DNA from 2 places in the Martinezella lusitana genome. Region 1 is predicted to be linked to the other one. Evidence: predicted binding sites of a transcription regulator. Region 1 holds the regulator's gene; the other holds the start of a gene.
What was found. The regulator PhoB, encoded in region 1, activates phosphate uptake and scavenging genes when phosphate is short. The targets are predictions, from matches to a motif close to TGTCATNNANCTGTCAT.

Region 1 (5,391 bases):
TGCCGCGTTCGGCCTCGCTGGTTGGAGGACTGGTGCTCAGCCTGATGACGCTGCCGATGATCATCATCGCCACGCGTTCGGCGTTGCGGGCGGTGCCGCCATCGATCCGAAGTGCGGCGCTAGGCCTTGGCGCCTCGCGGATGCAGGTGGTGTTCCACCATGTCCTGCCGCTGGCCATGCCCGGCATCCTGACCGGCACGATCCTCGGGCTGGCGCATGCGCTCGGCGAAACCGCGCCGCTGCTCTTGATCGGCATGGTCGCCTTTGTCGCCAATTATCCGACGTCGCCGCTCGATCCGGCGACGGCCCTGCCGGTGCAGATCTACATGTGGGCGAGCGAAGCCGAACGCGCCTTTGTCGAGCGAACCTCCGGGGCCATTATCGTCCTGCTCTTCTTCCTTGTTGCGATGAACATCGGGGCCATCCTGCTGCGTCGTCGCTTCGAGCGGCGCTGGTAGAGGGAGAAGACGGAATGAACATGATGACGGAAGCCGCAGGCGAGAAGGCATTGGCCAGGAAGATGACGACGATCCCCTACAAGATGATCGGTCACGATGTCTCGGTCTATTATGGTGACAAGCGCGCGCTGTTCGGTGTGGACCTGAACATCCGCGTCAATACGGTCACCGCGCTGATCGGCCCGTCCGGCTGCGGCAAGTCCACCTTCCTGCGCTGCTTGAACCGCATGAATGACACGATCGACACCTGCCGCGTCACCGGCAAGATCACGCTCGACGATCAGGATGTCTATGACAGCGCCATCGACGTCGTGGAGCTGCGCGCCCGCGTCGGCATGGTGTTCCAGAAGCCCAATCCCTTCCCGAAGTCGATCTACGAGAACGTCGCTTATGGCCCGCGCATTCACGGGCTTCACCGCTCCAAGGCCGATCTCGATCATATCGTCGAAACCAGCCTGCAGAAGGCCGGTCTCTGGGGCGAGGTGAAGGATCGGCTGCAGGAAGCCGGAACCAGTCTGTCCGGCGGCCAGCAACAGCGCCTCTGCATCGCTCGTGCCGTCGCCGTCAGCCCGGAAGTCATTCTCATGGACGAGCCGTGCTCGGCGCTCGATCCCATCGCCACGGCCAAGGTCGAGGAACTGATTCACGAGCTGCGGGAAAACTTCACGATCGTCATCGTGACGCATTCCATGCAGCAGGCAGCCCGTGTCTCGCAACGCACCGCAATGTTTCACCTCGGCCATTTGGTCGAGGAGAACGATACCGATAAGATGTTCACTAATCCCGACGATTTCCGCACGCAGGATTACATCATGGGCCGTTTTGGTTGATGATGTCCCGCGCGCGGCTACCATCACAAGTTTCACCCTGAGGATAGAAAAATGGTCTCTACTCACATTCTCTCTGCCTACGACGAAGACCTGAAGTTCCTGACGCGCCGCATTGCCGAAATGGGCGGCCTGGCGGAGCAGATGGTCAGCGACAGCGTCCGCGCGCTGGTGCACGGCGATGTTGCTCTTGCGCAAAAGGTCATCTCCGACGACGTCGTCCTCGACCATGCCGAACGCGAAGTCGGCGACAAGGCAATCGTCACCATTGCTCGCCGGCAGCCGATGGCCGCCGACCTGCGCGAAATCATGGGCTCCATTCGCATCGCCGCCGATCTGGAGCGCGTTGGCGACCTCGGCAAGAACACCGCCAAGCGCGTCATCGCCGTGCAGGGCACCGGCGTTCCGCGCAGCCTGGCGCGGGGTATTGAGCATCTTTCCGAACTGGCGCTCAGCCAGCTCAAGGAAGTACTCGACGTCTACACGACCCGTTCGCCAGACAAGGCCGTGTCGATCCGTGAGCGCGACGAGGAAATCGACGCGATGTACACCTCGCTCTTCCGCGAGATGCTGACCTACATGATGGAAGATCCGCGCAACATCACCACCTGCACGCATCTTCTCTTCTGCGCCAAGAACATCGAGCGCATCGGCGACCATGCCACCAACATCGCCGAGACGATCTATTACATGGCGACCGGCAGCCAGCCCGAGGGCGAGCGCCCGAAAGACGATACCGCCAACACCGTCGGTGCGCTGACGGAATAACGAAGACGCCAAGAAAGGAGACCAGAGACACATGGTTCCGAGAGTTGCTGTTGTAGAAGACGAAGAAGCGCTCAGCGTTCTGCTGCGCTACAATCTGGAGGCCGAAGGCTTCGAGGTCGATACCATTCTGAGAGGAGACGAAGCCGAACTTCGCCTCCAGGAGCGCATCCCCGATCTTCTGATCCTTGACTGGATGCTCCCCGGCGTGTCGGGTATCGAGCTCTGCCGCCGGCTGCGCATGCGGCCGGAAACGGAGCGCCTGCCGATCATCATGCTCACCGCCCGCGGCGAGGAAAGCGAGCGCGTACGCGGCCTTTCCACCGGCGCCGACGATTATGTCGTCAAGCCGTTCTCGACGCCGGAGCTGATGGCTCGCGTCAAGGCGATGCTGCGCCGTGCCCGTCCGGAGGTCCTCTCCACGGTTCTGCGCTGTGGCGATATCGAACTGGACCGCGAGACCCATCGCGTCCACCGCAAGAGCCGCGAAGTGCGGTTGGGGCCGACGGAATTCCGCCTGCTGGAATTCCTGATGGCTTCGCCGAGCCGCGTCTTCTCGCGGTCGCAACTCCTCGACGGTGTCTGGGGACATGACATCTATGTCGACGAACGCACTGTCGACGTCCATGTCGGACGCCTGCGCAAGGCGCTGAACTTCTCCAATATGCAGGATGTCATCCGCACCGTTCGCGGCGCGGGTTATTCCATGGAAGCCTGAGCGGGAAACCGGTCAGCCATCCAACATAGCGGCGGAAACAGAAAACGGGCCTTTCGGCCCGTTTCTTTCATTCAGCTATAAGGCATCTCAGCCGCGCGGTTGAGCCGCAGGCCGGCGCCGTTCATGCACCGGCTGGTAGGCCAGGCGCTGATGGTAGCCGCAATAGGGCGATGCATCCGGGCTATCATTGCCGCAGAAGTGGAAATCATCCTTCAGCGGATCGCCGACCGGCCACTTGCAGGTGCGTTCGGTAAGTTCCGTTAGACCGAGGCGGCGCGAGATCGGAACGACCACATTGGAGGCCGGACGATATTCGATCTCGTTGACCGTATCGATCTCGACTTCTTCCTTGAGCATCGTTGCGCCCTGCTGACGGGTAACCGTGCGGGTTGCAACGCGCGAGGCGTAGTTCGGTGCGCGCGGCGCCGAAGTGTTGCGCTTCTGTGCCCGGGCCGCAGTTGCCGTGCCGCCTGCCTTCGCTCGGCCCGGCAGGCTCAAGCGATGTACCTTGCCGATGACGGCGTTACGGCTGACACCACCGAGCTGTGCCGCGATCTGGCTCGCGCTCAAACCCTCGGACCACAGCTTCTTCAGCTTCTCGACGCGTTCGTCTGTCCAATTCATGCCCTGTCTCCGCTGTCGCGTTTCCGATGGCAGAATCCTTCACCATTGCCTCAGATGGGATCGAGGCACGAAACGCTTAAAAAATTGTGGTGACTAGTTCCGCCGCATGCAGTCTAGTAATTGAGATTTAACCTAGTGTGAGGCTGACTCCGTGACAAGAGTCGCATGATTCCTGGGGAATCGATTTCGGGGTTTTCCCCAACTTGCTTGTGCAAGCGTGGCATTTTTGCAATATTAGCAACTAGAGACATACCTCTCGCCGAGGGGCGCTCTGCTGCGTCCGCGAAATTGCCTGTTTTGTTGACATCGCGGTGCAAAACATCAATAGTACCCACGCCGCCGCAAGGCGGCATTTTTGATTTTTCCGGGCCCGTTTCACTTGAAGGAAACGATTGGCCCTAAAGGTTGTGATCGAGGAGACATGCGCCATGGCTGAAACCGCGCCGCTTTATGACACCTATATGCGCGCCCCGCTGCGGTTTGAGCGAGGAGAGGGTGTATGGCTGTTCACGGAGACCGGCGAGCGCTATCTCGATTTCGCCGCCGGCGTCGCGGTGAATTCGCTTGGCCATGCGCATCCCCATCTGGTTGCGGAGTTGAAGGCGCAGGCCGACAAGGTCTGGCATCTGTCGAACCTCTATGAGGTGCCAGGCCAGGAGAAGCTGTCGAAGCGCCTGACGGAAGCCACCTTCGCCGACAAGGTGTTCTTCACCAATTCCGGTGCCGAGGCGCTGGAATGCGCAATCAAGACGGCGCGGCGTTACCAGTTCTCCAAGGGTCATCCCGAGAAATTCCATATCATCACATTCGAAGGTGCGTTCCATGGCCGCACGATCGCGACGATCGCCGCGGGCGGCCAGGAGAAGTATCTCGAAGGCTTCGGCCCCAAGGCGCCGGGCTTTGACCAGGTGCCCTTCGGCGATCTTGACGCCGTGCGCGCTGTCATCACCGATGCGACGGCCGCCATCCTCATCGAGCCCGTGCAGGGCGAGGGCGGCATTCGCCCGGCGACCAATGAATTCATGCGCGGCCTGCGCCAGCTCTGCGATGAGCATGGCCTGCTTCTGATCCTTGACGAAGTCCAGTGCGGCGTTGGCCGTACCGGCAAGCTCTTTGCCCATGAGTGGGCTGGCATTACGCCTGACATCATGGCCGTGGCCAAGGGCATCGGCGGCGGCTTTCCGCTCGGCGCGTGCCTGGCAACCGCCGAAGCGGCATCGGGTATGAAGGCTGGCACACACGGCTCGACCTATGGCGGCAATCCGCTCGCCATGGCAGTCGGCAATGCCGTGCTCGATATCGTGCTGGCAGACGGCTTCCTCGAACATGTGCGCGACATCACCCTGGTGTTCCGTCAGGGCCTCGCCTCGCTTCAGGATCGTTTCCCCGATATCATTGAGGATATCCGTGGTGAGGGCCTGATGATGGGTATCAAGGCCGCCATTCCGCAGGCGGAGCTGCTGCAGGCGATCCGCGCGGAGCATATGCTGGGCGTGCCGGCTGGCGATAACGTTATCCGTTTGCTGCCGCCACTGGTGGTGACCGCAGAGGAAGCGCGCGAAGGCATTGCCCGCATCGAACGCGCTGCAGAATCCGTGCGCGCTGCTCGCGTCAAAAAGTCGGCTTAAATCCAGCGCCCGTTGATTGGGGCGGATTACTGCGCCGCACGTCCATACGGACGCGCAAAGGACGCAGTAACACTTAGAATGGCGCATAAGCCTTTCCTTAAATCGGTTCCGATTTAAGGGGTTATGCGCGCCCCACGCGGGCGTTGTTGTTTTTTAGAGTACAGGTAGGACCATGGCTTCTCCGAAACACTTTCTCGATCTCTCGGCCGTTGCGGCTGCCGATCTACGCAGCATCATCGATGATGCCATCGTGCGAAAGCGGGCGCTGAAGGCCGGTACGGCCGACAAGCCGCTTGCCGGCAAGATGCTGGCAATGATCTTCGAGAAGCCCTCCACCCGAACCCGCGTCTCCTTTGACGTCGGCATGCGCC
Region 2 (5,391 bases), on a different replicon from region 1:
CAACGAAGAACAGGAAGTTGTAGCTGATCTGCTTCCAGGCGGCGGCAACGATCACCAGCACCATCGCCTGATCGCCGTTCAAAAGCGGATCCCAGGCAAAGCCGTTGCGGCGGAGAATATAGGCGAGGGTACCCATCGCCGGATTGAACATGAAGAGCCAGAGCATGCCGGCCACGGCGGGCGCGACCGCATAGGGCCAGATCAGCAGCGTGCGATACAGGGTCTGGCCGCGCACCACCTTGTCGGCGGCCGTCGCAAGTGCGAGCGCGACGATCATCGATAGTAGCGCCGTCGATACACTGAAGATCACCGTCACCTGTAGGGAATGCAGATAGGTCTCGTCGGACAGTACAGCGCGGAAATTGGCGAGCCCCACAAAGCTGCTCTTCAGCCCGAAGGGGTCTTCGCGCTGCATCGACTGGTATAGCGCCTGGCTCGCCGGCCAGAAAAAGAAGACCACCGTCAGGATGATCTGCGGAGCGACAAGGAGATAGGGAAGGATCTTGTTGGGAAAGACAACGCGCTGCACAGCGATCTCCTAGGGCAGGGAAATTGCCCGCAGCCATAACAGCTGCGGGCCGGACCGCATCAATGCGTCAATTGCCAATGGCCTGCTGGATGGCGGCGTTGCCGCGCTCGACGGCTTTATCGAGCGCCGTTTTCGCGTCCTGCTTGCCGGCCAGCATCGCCTCGAACTCCTCGTTCATGATGTCGCGTACCTGCGGCAGGTTGACGAGGCGCACGCCCTTGGAGTTGGCGGTCGGCGCCTTGCCCAGCATCTGCAGGATCGGCGTTTCGCGACCAGGATTCTTGTCATAGAAGCCGGACTTCTTCGTCTCTTCATAGGCAGCCATCGTCACCGGCAAGTAGCCGGAGACCTGATGCAGGCGCGCCTGGATCTTGGTCTGCGAGAGGAAGTGGAAGAATTCGGCAATGCCCTTGTATTCGGTATCGCTCTTGCCCCCGAAAACCCAAAGGCTGGCCCCGCCAGGGATGGTATTCTGCGGCCGGCCTTCGCCTTCGTCGTAGGGGAGCTGTCCGATGCCGTAATTCATGCCGCTCTTGACGATGTCACCGAGACCGCCGGAGGATTCCGTCAGGATGCCGCATTCGCCCGAGGTGAAGAGCTGCTTGGCCTCTGATGTGCGGCCGCCATAGCGGAAGGTGCCGTCCTTGGCGAGATCGGCAATCGCCTGGAAATGCTTCACGAAAAGTGGCGAATTGAATTCGAGTTTGACGTCTGTGCCGCCGAGTCCGTTTTCATTGCTGCCATAGGCGACATTGTTCCAGGCGGCAAAGTTCTCGGTCTGGATCCAGGTGAGCCAGGTGGAGGTGAAACCGCAGGCCGATGCACCGCTCGACTTGATCTTTTTGGCGGCGTCGAAGACATCGGACCAGGTCTTCGGCGGGCTTTCCGGGTCGAGCCCAGCCTTCTTGAAGGTGTCCTTGTTATAATAAAGGATCGGCGAGGAGGAGTTGTAGGGAAACGACAGCATCGTGCCGTCAGGCCTGGAATAGTAGGAGACGATACCAGGCAGATACAGCGACTTGTCGAACGTATAGCCGCCCTTCTTCAGCACGTCGGCTGCCGGCATGATCGCGCCTTCGGCCCCCATCATCACGCCGCTGCCGGCATCAAAGACCTGGAGGATCGCCGGAGCCTGCTTGGCTCGGAACGCGGCGATGCCGGCATTCAACGCTTCCGGATAGGTGCCCTTGAAAACAGGCACGATCTTGTAATTCGTCTGGCTCTCGTTGAACTCCTTGGCGAGTTGCTCGACGACCTCGTTGTTGGCGCCCGACATGGCGTGCCACCATTGCAGCTCGGTCAGCGCAAATGCGTTCGATGTCATGGAAAGCGAGATGGCGATCGCCGCAGCTGAGGCGCAAATAAAACGTACGGACATGTTTCCTCCCAAGTGTCCCGACAGGCGCAGACCACGCCCGGCCCTAATTTCCGGCGGGGATCCTCCTCGATCCCCATGCCGGACATTCCATTCGAAAGCCACGACTTGAAACGAATTCCTCGCGGCAAGACCGACTGGCCCTTCGTCAATTCTTGCCTCTCGCTGGAAAGAGGCGACGACGACTGAATCAACCGATCCATCTATGTATGCTGAGAAATGAGAATATACGACAGTTTTGTGACAGTGCGGCGCGCAAAGATTTAAGATCGCCGGAGTCTGAGCGCCACGGCAAGAGTTTCATTCGGTTTTTTCCCCAACTGCTGCCTGCGCGCGGTCGAGTGGCTCGACATGTTCAAACGACCGTCCGACAAGGTTTCGGTGCGATACTGGGTTAGTGGATAGGCAAAGTTTTCCTTATGCGAAGCATAATCGACAAAAGCTTCATCTATGGTCCGTCATTCTCCATGATGCGGCGTCGTTAAAGACAACGGCTTGCTGAGAAGAGATGGCGCAATGGAAAGCGGGCAGACTTTGAAAGACCGAGACATGTCCATTCAGCGGGATCGGCCCGTCATTCGCGATGCCAGTGATGAGGATATGGGGGCTATACGCGATATCTATACCCACCATGTTCTCTATGGATTGGCGACATTTGAGGAGGTGCCGCCGTCGGTCGACGAACTTCGTTTGCGTCGCGCCGCCGTGCTCGGCACGGGGTTGCCCTATCTCGTTGCCGAATTGAATGGCGAGATCGTCGGCTACAGCTATGCGACCGCCTATCGGCCTCGTCCTGCCTATCGTTTCTCAATCGAGGATTCGGTCTATGTCGCGGATGGTCTCGGCGGCCGGGGCGTCGGCAGCGCGCTTCTTCAGGAACTCATTGTCCGCTGTGAAAAGGGACCATGGCGACAGATGCTGGCCGTCATCGGCAACAGCGGCAATGCAGGCTCGCTCGCACTCCATCGCCGCATGGGGTTCCAGCCCATAGGAACGTTCAAATCCGCCGGTTTCAAGCTTGGCCGATGGGTCGATACTGTGCTGATGCAACGGGCCTTGGGGGAGGGTGATACAACGTCGCCGGAGATCGCTTCCGCCATTCGATAAAAACTGATGGTTGCAGACTACTCTTCTTTAACTAGGTCACTTCACTCGATGTTGGGGTTTTCGTGGGATAACCGCTTCAAAGAAGAGGTCACCATGAAAGAGTTTCCAGTTTCATCGAAAATCATTAAATCCGTCGCTTTCCACCCCGAGGACGGACGTCTCTATATTCGCTTCAAAAATGGCGAGGAGCGCCTGTTTGCCGGCGTTCCTGAAAAGGCCGCTCTCGCCATGGTCAAGGCGGCTTCGCCCGGCCAGCATTACATCGAACATATCCGCACCCGCTTCGAGCGCGTTGCCTAAAGCTCGATGCCGGATGGCCCTCGGCGGAGGGATGACCGGTATAAGTTTGAAACGGTATTTTTCGAACGTCGCGTCAAACGAACCAGAATACCTTTAGTCCACTAATTTTATAGACAATATTCTAAGCACGGGATTGCCGATGCGTCGCAACTTTGCACGCTGGCAGGGCCGGTCAATTTCGATCGTTTCCAGTATCGGGGCTTAGAATATGGGGCGTGCAGTCTTTGGAGTTTCGCTAAGAAGCAGCGTCCGCGCGGTCGTTGCCTTGTCTTTCCTTTCGCTCGCCGGTGCACATGCCTGGGCGGCGTCCGAGGGCGCCAAGCCGGTTGATGGCGGTATCCTCAAGGTTGGTCTTGGGACGGACACAGCCATTATCGACCCGTCGATCACCGGCAGCTCGATTACCGCGGTCATCACCCGCAATATCGTCGACTCGCTGGTCGGTCAGGCCGAGGACAACAGCTTCACGCCCTGGCTGGCCGAGCGTTGGGAAATCAATGGCGACAACACGGTCTATACATTTCATCTGAGGCCGGGTGTGACCTTCAGCGATGGCACGCCGCTCGATGCGGCGGCGGTGAAGTATAATTTCGATCGTATCCTCGATCCGAAGACGACCTCTAGCTACGCTAAGTCGTTGCTCGGTCCGATCGACAAGATCGAGGCGCCGAACGCAAATACTGTCGTGATCAGCTATCGTCAGTCTTTCGCGCCGCTGCTGCAGGGCCTTAGCCTGCCCTATCTCGGGATCCAGTCTCCGACCTATCTGCAAAAGGCGACAAGCACGACCAATACCGTTATCGGCTCCGGTGCCTATGTCCTCGATAGTTTCGTGAAGGGCAACGGCAGCAAGCTGACCCGGCGTGCCGATTACAACTGGGGCCCCGGCTATGCCGCCCACAAGGGGCCGGCTCATTTCAATGAGATCGATTTCAAATACTTGCCGGAAGCCTCGGTTCGTCTCGGCGCCCTGGCGAGCGGGCAGGTGGACGCCATCGACGCGGTTCCGCCCGCTAATTTCCGCTCGGTGCAGAGCAATGGAAAATTGCAGGTCGTGACGAAGGAGAACCCGGGCGTTACAAGCGCCTTTCTCCTGAATATCTCGAAGGGACCTTTCCAGGACATCAAGGTTCGCCAGGCGTTCCAGAGCGCGGTGAATGTCGCCGCAGCCGTGAAAGCAGCTTACTTCGGCACGTTGAAGCCGGCTGACAATATCCTCGCGCCTTCGACGCTCTATTACGAATCCCGCCTTGGCGGCAAATGGGGCTTTGATCTCGCCAAGGCGAACCGCCTGCTTGATGAAGCCGGCTGGAAAGAGAAGGATGCCGACGGAATTCGCAAGAAGGACGGCCAGCGCCTGACGCTTCATTACGTCTACGACAGCGCCCAGGTTGGTGACTCCGATATTACGCTCGCGCAGGCGGCTCAATATCAGGTGCGCCAGGCCGGTTTTGATTTGCAGCTTGATCCTACCGATGCCGGTGGTTTTATCGCCCGTGCCAATGCCAATGATTACGATCTGGTCTCGCTCTATTACGTGCGTGCCGAACCGGACATTCTGCGCACGGTGTTTCACTCGGCTTATGCGCCGCCAAACGGCGCGAATTATGCGCGCATCAACAGTCTCGACGAAAAGCTGAGCAAGGCGATCGGCGCGAGCGATGCCGAGCGCAAGCGGCTTTACGCCGAGATCCAGACTGAGATCATCGACCAGGCCTATGCGGTGCCGCGCTATGTCGCCGCCTACCAGCTTGGCGCCTCCAAGAAGCTTCTCGGCATTAGCTGGGCCACCAACGCCAAACCAAATTTTTATGATGCCTGGCTCAACCCGTAACCTGATCCATGCCGTCGCAAGGCGGCTGGGTGTGATCGTCGCTGTGTTGTGGGGCGCAGCGACGATCGCCTTCATCGCAGTCAAGCTCATTCCCGGCGATCCGGTCTCGATCCTCTCCGGCGGCGAGAATGTCGTCGACGAGGCCGAGCGGGCAGCTCTGGTCCATCAATATGGGCTGGATCAGCCGCTGGTGCTGCAATATGCGCGCTATATCGGCAACGCGCTGTTCGGCAATTTCGGTGAGAG

Region 2: the regulator PhoB is predicted to act here: its motif matches at 2,134-2,150, upstream of ugpB (sn-glycerol-3-phosphate ABC transporter substrate-binding protein UgpB).

Annotation. Positions count from the first base shown of each region.
Region 1 is NZ_CP050308.1:3,055,763-3,061,153, forward strand. Features, by position in the region: gene pstA (phosphate ABC transporter permease PstA) at 1-458, shown strand, start outside; gene pstB (phosphate ABC transporter ATP-binding protein PstB) at 473-1,288, shown strand; gene phoU (phosphate signaling complex protein PhoU) at 1,340-2,053, shown strand; gene phoB (phosphate regulon transcriptional regulator PhoB) at 2,085-2,768, shown strand; gene HB780_RS28480 (GcrA family cell cycle regulator) at 2,856-3,392, opposite strand; gene HB780_RS28485 (aspartate aminotransferase family protein) at 3,821-5,020, shown strand; gene argF (ornithine carbamoyltransferase) at 5,193-5,391, shown strand, end outside.
Region 2 is NZ_CP050307.1:725,538-730,928, forward strand. Features, by position in the region: gene ugpA (sn-glycerol-3-phosphate ABC transporter permease UgpA) at 1-529, opposite strand, end outside; gene ugpB (sn-glycerol-3-phosphate ABC transporter substrate-binding protein UgpB) at 597-1,907, opposite strand; gene HB780_RS06425 (GNAT family N-acetyltransferase) at 2,421-3,011, shown strand; gene HB780_RS06430 (KTSC domain-containing protein) at 3,105-3,311, shown strand; gene HB780_RS06435 (ABC transporter substrate-binding protein) at 3,520-5,145, shown strand; gene HB780_RS06440 (ABC transporter permease) at 5,123-5,391, shown strand, end outside.